2 regions of the Porphyrobacter sp. LM 6 genome follow, and region 1 is predicted to be linked to the other one. Evidence: predicted binding sites of a transcription regulator. Region 1 holds the regulator's gene; the other holds the start of a gene.
The links. The regulator LexA, encoded in region 1, represses DNA repair genes until DNA is damaged. The targets are predictions, from matches to a motif close to GTTCCNCNCTTGTTCT.
Positions count from the first base shown of each region.

Region 1 (5,535 bases):
TCGAAGCGATCCGCGGCGGCGATGCCAAGCACAATGCGGTGGCGCTGAAGGCGCTGCTGATGGGCGTGCCCGGCCCCTATCGCGATGCGGTGCTGTTCAATGCGGCGGGCGCGCTGATGGTCGCCGGACGCGGCGAGGACTGGGCGACGCGCGTTGCCATGGCCGCCGAAGCGCTCGATTCGGGCCGCGCCAAGGTGTTGCTCGAAAAATGGATCGATCTGGCGGTATGAGCGCGATGAACAAGCTTGAGGAAATCTGCGCGACCAAGCGCGAGGAAGTCGCCGCGCGCAAACCCGCGACGACGCTGGCCGAACTCACCGCCGCTGCCGCCGCGCAAAGCGCGCCGCGCGGGTTCGAGGCGGCGCTGCGCGCGCGTGCCGCCAGCGGCTATGCCCTGATCGCCGAAATCAAGAAGGCCAGCCCGTCGAAGGGCCTGATCCGCGCCGATTTCCGCCCCGCCGATCACGCCGCAGCCTATCAGGCCGGGGGTGCCGCTTGCCTCTCCGTGCTCACCGACGCGCCCTATTTCCAGGGGCACGAGGATTACCTCGTCGCCGCCCGCGCCGCCTGCAATCTGCCGGTGCTGCGCAAGGATTTCATGGTCGATCCGTGGCAATGCCTCGAAGCCCGCGCCATCGGGGCCGATGCGATCCTGATCATCGTCGCCGCCCTAGAGGATAGCGCCATGGCCGAGATCGAGGCCGCCGCGCGCGAGCTTGGCATGGATGTACTGGTCGAAGTGCATGACGAGGCGGAGATGGAGCGCGCCGCGCGGGTGCTGAAATCGCGCCTGATCGGGGTCAACAACCGCGACCTGAAAACCTTCACCACCAGCCTCGCCACCACCGAACGCCTCGCCCCATTGGCGCCCGAAGGCACGCTGCTGGTCGGCGAGAGCGGGATCAACACCCATGCCGATTGCCAGCGGCTCGAAGCGGCAGGGGTTCGCACCTTCCTCGTCGGCGAAAGTCTGATGCGCGCTGACGATATTGCGAGTGCCACCCGCGCGCTGCTCGGCGCAGAACAGGCGGCATGAGCAAGCTCACGCACCTTGGCGAAGACGGCGCGGCGCGCATGGTCGATGTCGGCGGCAAGCCCGCCACGCCGCGGCGCGCTGTTGCATCCGGACGGATCACCATGTCTCCGCAAGTGCTGGAGGCGATCCGCGCAGGCAACGCCCCCAAGGGCGACGTGCTCGGGACGGCGCGCATCGCGGGTATCATGGCCGCCAAGCGCACCGGCGATCTGATCCCGCTGTGCCACCCGCTCGGGCTCGAAGCGGTGAACATCGATTTCGATTACGAAGAGAGCGCCATCCGCGCCACCGCCACGGCCTCCCTCACCGGGCGCACGGGCGTCGAAATGGAGGCGATGACAGCGGTTTCTGTGGCACTCCTCACAATCTACGACATGGCCAAGGCGATCGACAAGGGCATGGTCATCGACAGCATCCGCCTGATCGCCAAGAGCGGCGGCAAATCGGGCGACTGGAAAGCGCCTGAATGACCGCACCGCTGTCACTGGAAGAGGCGCAGGCGCGGCTGCTCGCGCTCGCTCCGGTGCTTGGTTCAGAGCGTATCCCCGTCGAAACAGCGCTCGGCCGCGTGCTGGCCGAGGATGTCCATGCCGCGCGCACCCAGCCCCCGCCGATCTGTCCGCGATGGACGGCTATGCGCTGGGCGCCGGCGAAGGGCCTTGGACGCTCGTGGGCGAAAGCCGGGCCGGTACGCCGTTCCCAGGATCGCTGGGCGCGGGGCAATGCGCGCGGATATCGACCGGGGCAATCGTCCCTGACGGGGCGGACCGCGTGCTGCTCCAAGAAGATGCAGGCGTAGAGGGCGGCATCGTCACCGCTACCGAATATCCGCCAGCAGGACGCCATATCCGCAGGCGCGGGTTCGATTTTGTCGAGGGCACCCGCCTGCTCACGCGCGGCACCCGTATCAACGCTGGCCGCATCGCGCTGGCGCTGTCGGCAGGACGCGGCGAGGTCAGCGTGGCGCGGCGCGTCACTGTCGCGGTGTTGGACAGCGGGGACGAGCTCGCCGCCGATCCCGCCCACTGCCTCCCGCACCAGATCCCCGCCAGCAACGGCGCGATGATCGCGGCCATGCTCGCGCCTCTGGGGTGCGAGGTGCTGCGGCTTGGCCCGGTGGGCGATGACATGGCCGCGCTCGCTGGCGCGCTGGAGCGCGCCAAGGCGGCCGACATCCTCATTACTTCGGGCGGGGCATCGGTGGGCGATCACGATCTGATCAAGCCCGCGCTCGCCGCTTGGGGCGCGGAAACCGCTTTCTGGAAGGTCGCGATCAAGCCGGGCAAGCCGCTGCTGGTGGCGACCAGAGGCCGGCAGGTGATCCTCGGCCTGCCGGGCAATCCGGTGTCGAGCTTTGTGACCGCCTTCCTCTTCGCCCTGCCGCTGGTGCGCGCGGCACAAGGCGATGCCGATCCGCTGCCGCGCAGCCTAACGATGCCCGCTGGAGAGGCCCTGCCCGCCATCGGCCCGCGCCGCGAATTCCTGCGCGCGGTGACCGATGGCGGCGCGGTGCGGCTGGCCGGATCGCAGGATTCCTCCGCTTTGAGTGCATTGGCCGCCGCCGATTGCCTGATCGACCGCCCTGCACATGCGCCGGCGGTGCCTGCGGGCGAACCGGTACGGGTGTTCCCGCTCCAGAATGGCTGAACTCTGCGGCTTTGCCAGCGGGTGCGCTTGACTCGGCTATCAAGGTTGCCTACTTGTTCCTTGTTCGTTCACCTTATCGGTGCACGGCCCGTGCAGGCAAAGCACCGCTTTCCGTTCCGGCGAGTGGGTGCCTCTGGCAGCACGCAATGGGACTGGCACGGCAGAGCCGCGAAGCGCGGGCGTCGTGCGACCAAGGGAGTTGTGATCAATGCTGACCGCCAAGCAGCACGAACTGATCCGTTTCATCCAGCAGCGGCTGGAAGAAACCGGGATTTCGCCGAGTTTCGAAGAAATGAAGGAAGCGCTCGATCTGAAGAGCAAGTCGGGCGTGCACCGCCTGATTTCCGCTCTGGAAGAACGCGGCTTCCTGCGCCGTCTGCCCAACCGTGCCCGTGCGCTCGAAGTGGTGCGCCAGCCCGAGGATGTGACGCCGGCGCGCGGCAATGCGGCGGCGGGTGGCAATGTGGTCTCCATGCCCGCCCCCGCCCCGCGCGTGGCCGAAGCGGCGAACGATGTGATCGAACTGCCCTTGCACGGCCGGATTGCCGCAGGCGCGCCGATCGAGGCGCTCGAAGGGCAGAGCACGCTGCCGGTGCCCGCTGCGCTGCTTGGCCCGGGCGAGCATTACGCGCTCGAGGTGTCGGGCGATTCGATGATCGAAGCCGGGATTTTCGACGGCGATTTCGCGCTGGTGCGGCGGACCAATACTGCGCGCGATGGCGAGATTGTGGTCGCGCTGGTGCGCGGCGAAGAAGCGACGCTCAAATATCTGCGCAAGGAAGGCGCGCAGGTGCGGCTCGATCCCGCCAACGCCGCCTATGATCCGCAATATTACCGCCCCGACGAGGTCGAGGTGCAGGGCAAGCTCGCAGGCCTGCTGCGGCGCTACCACTGATTGCAAATCGGGCCGGGGTCGGCCGTTTGAGACCACACCTGCGGTTTCTATCCGGCGTGGAACATTGACCCCGGCCTGTTTTTCTCGGACTTACATAGTGTTAGTCGAAAATGTTCCACGAAAAGCGGTGATTTAGCCCGGTTTAGACCCCTTCTAGACCCCTGTTAGCCCCCCTCTAGACCCCCGCTAGCCCCCCCTTAGCCTCCGCCAGATGGCCGTTTGCGGTCGTTCTGGCCCGCCTTCCACCAGCCATGCGTCCCCTGGCTGTCGGCCACGCGGGTGATCGTCTGATCCTCCAGATTGATCGAAAGCCCCCCGCTCTCTTCCAGATAGCGGCGATCGGCCTTGAGCCAGCGCGGCTGGCAGGCGCGCGGCAGAAACCGCTCCGAAACGACAATATCCGCCCGCCCGCACGCCGCCGCCAAAGCCCGCTCCTCGACCTGCTCGCGCCCCCGCGCCAGCAGGATCACCCAGTCGCGCCCACCCCGCCGGATGGTCATGACGCAGAACGCCGAAGAACAGCGCGCCCCCGGCCAATTGGCGAGGACTAGCGGCTCGCCCGCAACCCCGGCGAGCTCCATCATATTGTCGCGGGTGTAGGTCGACCGGCTGTTATGCAGGGAGAGCAGATGGCGGGTTCCATCAGGTGCGCTCATTGTGATCCCCACCTGCCGCCCGTCGCCGGCGACCAGCAGATCCGGGATCGGGGTCAGCGCCACCAGCCCGCTCGCCAGCACAACCGGCACAAGCCCCGCAAGTCGCACCCGTCCGCGCCATAGCGCCAGCCACAAGCCGCCGAGCGCAAACAGCGCAATCGCCCACCCGCTAATCTGCGGCATCAGCCGCACCGCGCCCGCCTGCGCCGCAGTGAAATGGGCGATCCCCAAGAGCAGCGCGAGCGAGCGCTCGACCAGCCACCACGCCGGCGCACCCGCTCCCACGGTATCCAGCGCGAGGGCCAGCGCGATCAGCGGCATCGAGACGAAGGTCACCAGCGGGATCGCCACCACATTCGCCACCGCGCCGTAAAGCCCCGCACGGTGGAAGTGGAACAGCACCACCGGCATCAGCGCGAGTTCGATCACCACACCGGTCACAAACAGCATCACGACGCGCCGACCCATCCGCGCCGCCCATGGCTCGTCGCGCGGGGCAAGGAAGGCCCGTACTGGCGCACTGGTGGAGACCGCGATGATCGCCAGCACCGCGGCAAAGCTCATCTGAAAACTCGGGCCGATGGCGCTTTCGGGCCACAGCAGCAACACCACGCCGGCGGCAACCGCGACCATCCGCAACGACAAGGCCTCGCGTCCGAGCATCAGAGCGCCAAGCACCAGCAGGGCGGCGACACAGCTGCGGACTGTCGGCACCTCCGCGCCGGTAAGCAAGGTATAGCCGATCCCCGCAACCGCCGCGCTCGCGGCCGCGACGATCGGCAGTCGCACCCGCAAGGCGAGCGCAGGCCACAGCGCAAGGAGCCGCAGCACCACCACATAGGCTGCCGCAATCACCGCGCTGACGTGGAGCCCGCTGATCGACAGGAGATGCGTCAGACCCGCATCGCGCATCGCGATCTGGTCAGTCTCGCTGATGCTGCCCCTATCCCCGCTGGCAAACGCGGCCGCGATTGTGCCTGCCGATCCCTCCACTCGGAAACGCACATGGGCCGCCAGCGCGCGCTGAATCTTGGCCAAGGAACCGGCGTCCGGCGCAGATTTGATAATCTCGACAGGCCCCACCGCGCTTCCGGTCGCGGCAAGGCCCTTGAACCATGCGGCACGGGCAAAATCATAGGCCCCTGGCAGCATTGGCGGAGCGGGCGGCATCAGCCGCGCCCGAAGCCGGACAGTGGCGCCCTCGCCCAGCGTCGTCGGAACACCCTCGGGTCCGAACGCGTCAAGCGGAACATTGACCCGGACTTTGCGCGCCGTCCCACTTTCAGCGTCGCGCACGGCCA
Region 1 covers NZ_CP017113.1:2,056,357-2,061,891, forward strand. Annotated here, with positions in the region: gene trpD (anthranilate phosphoribosyltransferase) at 1-230, shown strand, start outside; gene trpC (indole-3-glycerol phosphate synthase TrpC) at 236-1,036, shown strand; gene moaC (cyclic pyranopterin monophosphate synthase MoaC) at 1,033-1,506, shown strand; gene BG023_RS09875 (molybdopterin molybdotransferase MoeA) at 1,661-2,683, shown strand; gene lexA (transcriptional repressor LexA) at 2,892-3,578, shown strand; gene BG023_RS09885 (ComEC/Rec2 family competence protein) at 3,776-5,535, opposite strand, start outside.

Region 2 (5,535 bases), 650 kb from region 1:
GATTTGGCTCGCGGCGCAGGCTCTGCGCGATCCGGGCAATCTCGGCACGATGCTGCGCACCTGCGACGCGGTGGGCGCAGGAGGCCTGATCCTGATTGACGACTGCGCCGATCCGTTCAGCGCCGAGGCCGTGCGCGCGAGCATGGGGGCGGTGTTCACTGTGGGCGTGGCGCAGGCACGCTGGGACGAATTCCTGCCGTGGCTGCGAAGCGGGAGCGGGCAGTTGGTCGCCGCGAGCCTGCGCGATGCCGTGCCCTATCGCGGCGCGGCCTATCAGGCACCCTGCTTCATTCTGGTGGGCAACGAATCGCAAGGGTTGCCCGAGGAATACGAAGCCGCCTGCGACCTGCGCGTCACCATGCCGATGAAAGGCCGCGCGGATTCGTTGAACGCGGCGGTGGCAGGAGCGGTGCTGGCTTACGAGGTGCTGGCGGCGCTGGAGACGTAATTACTCCGCCGCGTCCTTGCGATCTTCGAGCGCGGGGTATTCTGCCTCGACCTCTTCAGCGTCAGCCGCATTGTAGCGCGGGGCGCTTTCCACCAGCGGCACGTCCTCGATCGCGCGCTTGCCGATTTCGACGCCCTTGTCCGCCAGCCGGCGGCCCGAGGACAGCACATTGCGTTCAAAGCTGCCGACGAACTTGTTGTAATTGTTGACCGCGCTTTCCAACCCGCCGCCGACGCGCTTGAGGTGCTCGGCAGCCGTGGCGAGGCGATCGTAGAGCTCGGCGCCCATGCGCCCGATTTCCTGCGCTTCCTTGGCGAGGCCATCCTGCCGCCACACCTGCGCAACAGTGCGGGCGATGGCGACGAGGTTGGTCGGGGTAGCCAGCAGCACGCGCTTGTCGAAGGCGAAGTTCCACAGATCGGGATCGGCTTCGAGCGCTGCGGCGACGAAGTGTTCGCCCGGCACGAACATCACCACGTAATCGGGCGCTTCTTCAAATTGCGACTGGTAGCTCTTGGCGCCCAGCGTCTGCACGTGATTGCGCATCGAGCGCACGTGATCGGACAGCGCCTTCGCCCGCGCATCCTCGTTCTCGGCCTCGAACGCCTCCTGATAGGCGTTGAGCGAGACCTTGGAATCGATCACCAGCACCTTTCCGCCCGGGATCCGCACGATCGCATCGGGCCGCAGCCGGCCATCCTCAGTATCGACCGAATGCTCCATGACGAAGTCGGTATGCTGCGCGAGCCCGCATTGTTCGAGCAGGTTCTGGAGCGCCTTTTCTCCCCAGCGCCCACGCGCCTTGGGCGCATTGGTGAGCGAATTGCCGAGCCGCTGCGCCTCGCGCTTAACCTCGTCCTGGCCCTTGCGCATTTCCTCGATCACGCCGGCCAGCTGGCCGAAGGCATCGACGCGCTTTTCCTCCAGCGCCTTGACCTGCTCCTCGTAGCTCTTCAGCCGGTCCCCCACGGGGGCAAGCAGGGCCTTGAGCTTTTCCTCGCTCGCCTTTTCGGAATAGCCGAGGCGTTCCTCGGCGCGCTTGAGGAAGGCTTCCTGCGCGCGGTTCAGAACCTGTGCGCCAGTATTCTCGAACTCCTTGAGGAGATTGCTCCGCGATTCTTCGAGCAACCGCTTCTGCTCCTCGAACGCAGCGCGCTCGGCGCGAAAGCGGGCGTTTTCCTCGCGCGCGGCATCGAGCTGGGTCGCGAGTCCATCGGCCCGCGCGGCGCGTTCGGACATGGTAGCAAGCTCGGTCACGGCCGCGCGGAACTTCTCATCCAGCGTCTTGGCCCCGTCCTCAGCCTCGGCCAGCCGCGCACGCAGATCGGCCAGCGGCCGCGAGGCAAGAAACCATCCGATCGCGGCACCGACGGCGAGAGCGAGAATCGCAAGAATTGCAGGGTCCATCACACACTCCTACACGGAACGTATAGGGAACGCTAGGGCGTTGCTCGTCTTTCCAACAGGAAAGCGGGGCCCCGGATCCAGTCCGGGGTGACGAAAGGAGAAAGCTTTAGCCCGAAGGGCCACGAGCGCACGCGCGCGAGCCACAGGTGCCCCGTAGCGAAGCGAAGGGAATAGCACCGAGGATGTGCCCGCGGAGGCGGGCACACAAACAGACTACGCCGCCCGTCTGATCTTTTCGAGCTTCTTCAGCACCATCGCGCGCTTCAGCCGCGAGAGGTGGTCGATGAAGAGGATGCCTTCGAGGTGATCCATCTCGTGCTGCAGGCAGGTCGCCAGCAGGCCTTCGAGCGCTTCCTCGTGGGTGTTGCCGTCGAGATCCTGGTAGCGGACCTTGCAGGTCGCCGGACGATCAACGTCGGCATAGATCTCGGGGACCGAGAGGCAGCCTTCCTGATAGGTCGAAAGCTCGTCCGCCGGATCGAGGATCACGGGGTTCACGAACACCCGCGGTTCCTTCTTGGTCGCGGGGTGCGTGTGCTTGTGGCCGTTGTGGTGGCATTCCACCGGCTCGGCATCCGGGTCTTCGGGCTGGAGATCGATCACCAGCACGCGCTTGGGCACGCCGACCTGGATCGCGGCGAGGCCGATGCCGGGGGCATCGTACATCGTCTCGAACATGTCTTCGACGAGGCTGTTCAGCTCAGGGCCGAACTCATGCGGTTCGACCGGAGTCGAGATGGTCTTCAGCCGGGGATCCGGCACTTCGAGGATTTCACGGATAGCCATAGCGGCTATTTAGGCGAGGGACGCGCGAATATCAACGCGGGGCGCGGGCAAACAGCTTGCGCGCCACCGGCCCCCATCCCAGCCAAAGTTCCGTCACGATGATCGGGAGGGTCAAAGTCAACCACTCCTTGGTCGTCTCCTGCGTGTCCTCGATTGGAATGAAACCCAGCAGATCGCTTTGCGCCTGATTGATCAGCCGCACCCACACGAAGGCACCACCGAGCGCGAAGGCGCGGATGGCGAAGCGGCGGTGATTGGCAAAATCGCGACGGCGGGCGGCCTGCCATGCGATCGCCGCGAACAGGAACCACAGCGCCCCAAGGATCGATAGCGGGATGCGCGATCCGGGCCACTGTATGGTGCTGCCAAGATAGATGCCAAGGATGGCTGCCACCATGCAGTTGGCCAGAAACACGCGGCCGAGCCAGCGATGCAGCTGCGGGCGGTTTTGCCGCAACCCCGGCACGAACTGGAACGGCGCGATGACCAGTATCGGTAGGGCCACAACCGCGTGGGCGAGATACCAGACGGTGTGGTTCCAGAGGGTTGATCCGGGCTGCATTTCCGGCTCAGGCAGGGCGACAATCGACTGTCCGAGAAAATATAGGCTGGCAACCACAAAGCCCGCCCAGAACGCATACCAGACCGGGTGGACCCGGTGCCTTGCCTGAGCATTTGCCTGTGTCGCCATTGCCGACAATCCCCCCGTCCCGACGCGGGAGCAAACTACCCCACCGGTCGCCGCGCGCGCAAGGCCTGCGCCAGCGTGCCTTCGTCGAGGTAATCGAGCTCGCCGCCGACGGGCAGACCATGGGCAAGCTGGGTGACGCGCAGGGGGAAGGCTTCCAGCCGCTCCGCGAGGTAGTGCGCGGTGGTCTGGCCTTCGAGCGTCGCGTTCATGGCGAGCACCACCTCGTCGACCCCGCCCGCTTCGACGCGTGCAAGCAGGCTGGCGATGTTGAGGTTCTCCGGCCCCACCCCGTCGAGCGCCGACAGCCGCCCGCCGAGCACGTGGTAGCGCCCGGGGAATAGCCGCGCGCGGTCGAGCGCCCAGACGTCCGAGACTTCCTCAACCACGCACAAGCTGCGCGCATCGCGGCGCGGATCGGCGCAGATGCCGCACGGGTCGCGCGTGTCGACATTGCCGCAGGTCTGGCATTCGACCAGCGTTTCGGAGACCGCAGCCAGCGCTTCGAGCAGCGCGGGCAGCGCGCTTTCGCGATGCTTGACCAGCCACAGCACCGCCCTCCGCGCCGAACGCGGCCCCAGGCCCGGCAGACGGGCGAGCGCAGAGCTGAGGGCTTCGATCTCTTGCGATGCCATAGCGGGGGAGATAGGGCCTGCGGCTCGCTTCACAAAGGCTTCGGGCAAACCTTATGCGCATCATCTTCATGGGAACGCCCGAATTCGCGGTGCCGGCGCTGACGGCATTGCATGATGCGGGACACGAGATCGTGTGCGCCTACACCCAGCCGCCGCGTCCGGCGGGGCGGGGGAAGAAGCTGAGCCCCTCACCCGTAGCGCTCGAGGCCGAGCGGCTGGGGGTGCCAGTGCGTTCGCCCGTGTCGCTGCGGAATGCCGAGGCGCAGGCCGAGTTCGCGGCGCTTGATGCCGATGTCGCGGTAGTTGCCGCCTACGGGCTGATCCTGCCGCAGCCGGTGCTCGATGCGCCCAAGCATGGCTGCCTCAATATCCACGCCTCGTTGCTCCCCCGGTGGCGCGGGGCGGCGCCGATCCACCGGGCGGTGATGGCGGGCGATGCCGAGACGGGCGTCACGATCATGCAGATGGAAGCCGGACTCGATACCGGTCCGATGCTGCACAAGGTCACTGTTCCGGTCGCGCGCAAGACAACCGGCGAGCTGTTCGTCGAACTCGGCGCCGTCGGCGCGGCGGCGATGGTGGAGGTGCTGGCCGATCTTCCTGCCTTCCCTCCGCAAGTGCAGGACGATGCGGCGGCAATCTACGCGCCGAAGATCGACAAGGCCGAGGCCAAAATCGACTGGAGCGAAGCCGCCGATGTGATCGAGCGGCTCGTGCGCGGCCTCGCCCCCTTCCCCGGCACATGGTTCGAACTCGAAGGCGAGCGGGTCAAGCTGCTGCTGGCTGAGGCGGTGGATGCACAAGGGGCGTCCGGCACGGTGCTGGACGATGATCTGACCATCGCCTGCGGGAGCGGCGCGATCCGGCCCCTCAAGCTCCAGCGCGCGGGCAAGCCGGCGCTCGAACGGCCTGAGTTCCTGCGCGGACGGCCCGTGGCTGCGGGGACGCATCTCGCGTGACCCGTTTCGCGCTCACCCTCGAATTCGACGGCACGCCGTTCTTCGGGCTGCAACGCCAGAGCCACGGGCCGAGCGTGCAGCAATCGGTCGAGGATGCGCTTCAGCGGATTACCGGCGAGAACGTGGTCATGCATTCGGCAGGGCGCACCGATGCGGGCGTCCACGCGCTGGCGATGCGCAGCCATGTCGATATCGAGAAGCCCTTCGATCCGTTCCGGCTCGCGGCAGCGCTTAATGCCCAGCTTCGCCCCGATCCCATCGCGGTCACCGCCTGCGAGGTGGTGGCGGAGGATTGGCACGCGCGCTTTTCCTGCACCGGGCGGCGCTATCTCTACCGCATCGCCAACCGCCGCGCGCCGCTCACCCTGACGCGTGACCGCGCGTGGCATGTGCCCCAGCCGCTCGACGCCGCAGCGATGCACCGCGCCGCGCAGGCGCTGGTGGGAAGACACGATTTCACCACCTTCCGCTCGGTCCATTGTCAGGCTGCCGATCCGGTGAAGTCGCTCGATCTGCTCGACGTGGAGCGTGTGGGTGAGGAAATCCACATCCACGCCGCCGCGCGCAGCTTCCTGCACCATCAGGTGCGCTCGATGGTGGGCTGCCTCAAGC
Region 2 covers NZ_CP017113.1:1,410,277-1,415,811, reverse strand. Annotated here, with positions in the region: gene BG023_RS06645 (TrmH family RNA methyltransferase) at 1-448, shown strand, start outside; gene BG023_RS06640 (DNA recombination protein RmuC) at 449-1,855, opposite strand; gene BG023_RS06635 (peptide deformylase) at 2,069-2,641, opposite strand; gene BG023_RS06630 (DUF2306 domain-containing protein) at 2,673-3,332, opposite strand; gene recR (recombination mediator RecR) at 3,368-3,964, opposite strand; gene fmt (methionyl-tRNA formyltransferase) at 4,018-4,923, shown strand; gene truA (tRNA pseudouridine(38-40) synthase TruA) at 4,920-5,535, shown strand, end outside.
Region 2: BG023_RS06640 (DNA recombination protein RmuC) is a predicted target of LexA. The motif match lies at 1,871-1,886, and genes of this name have one in related genera.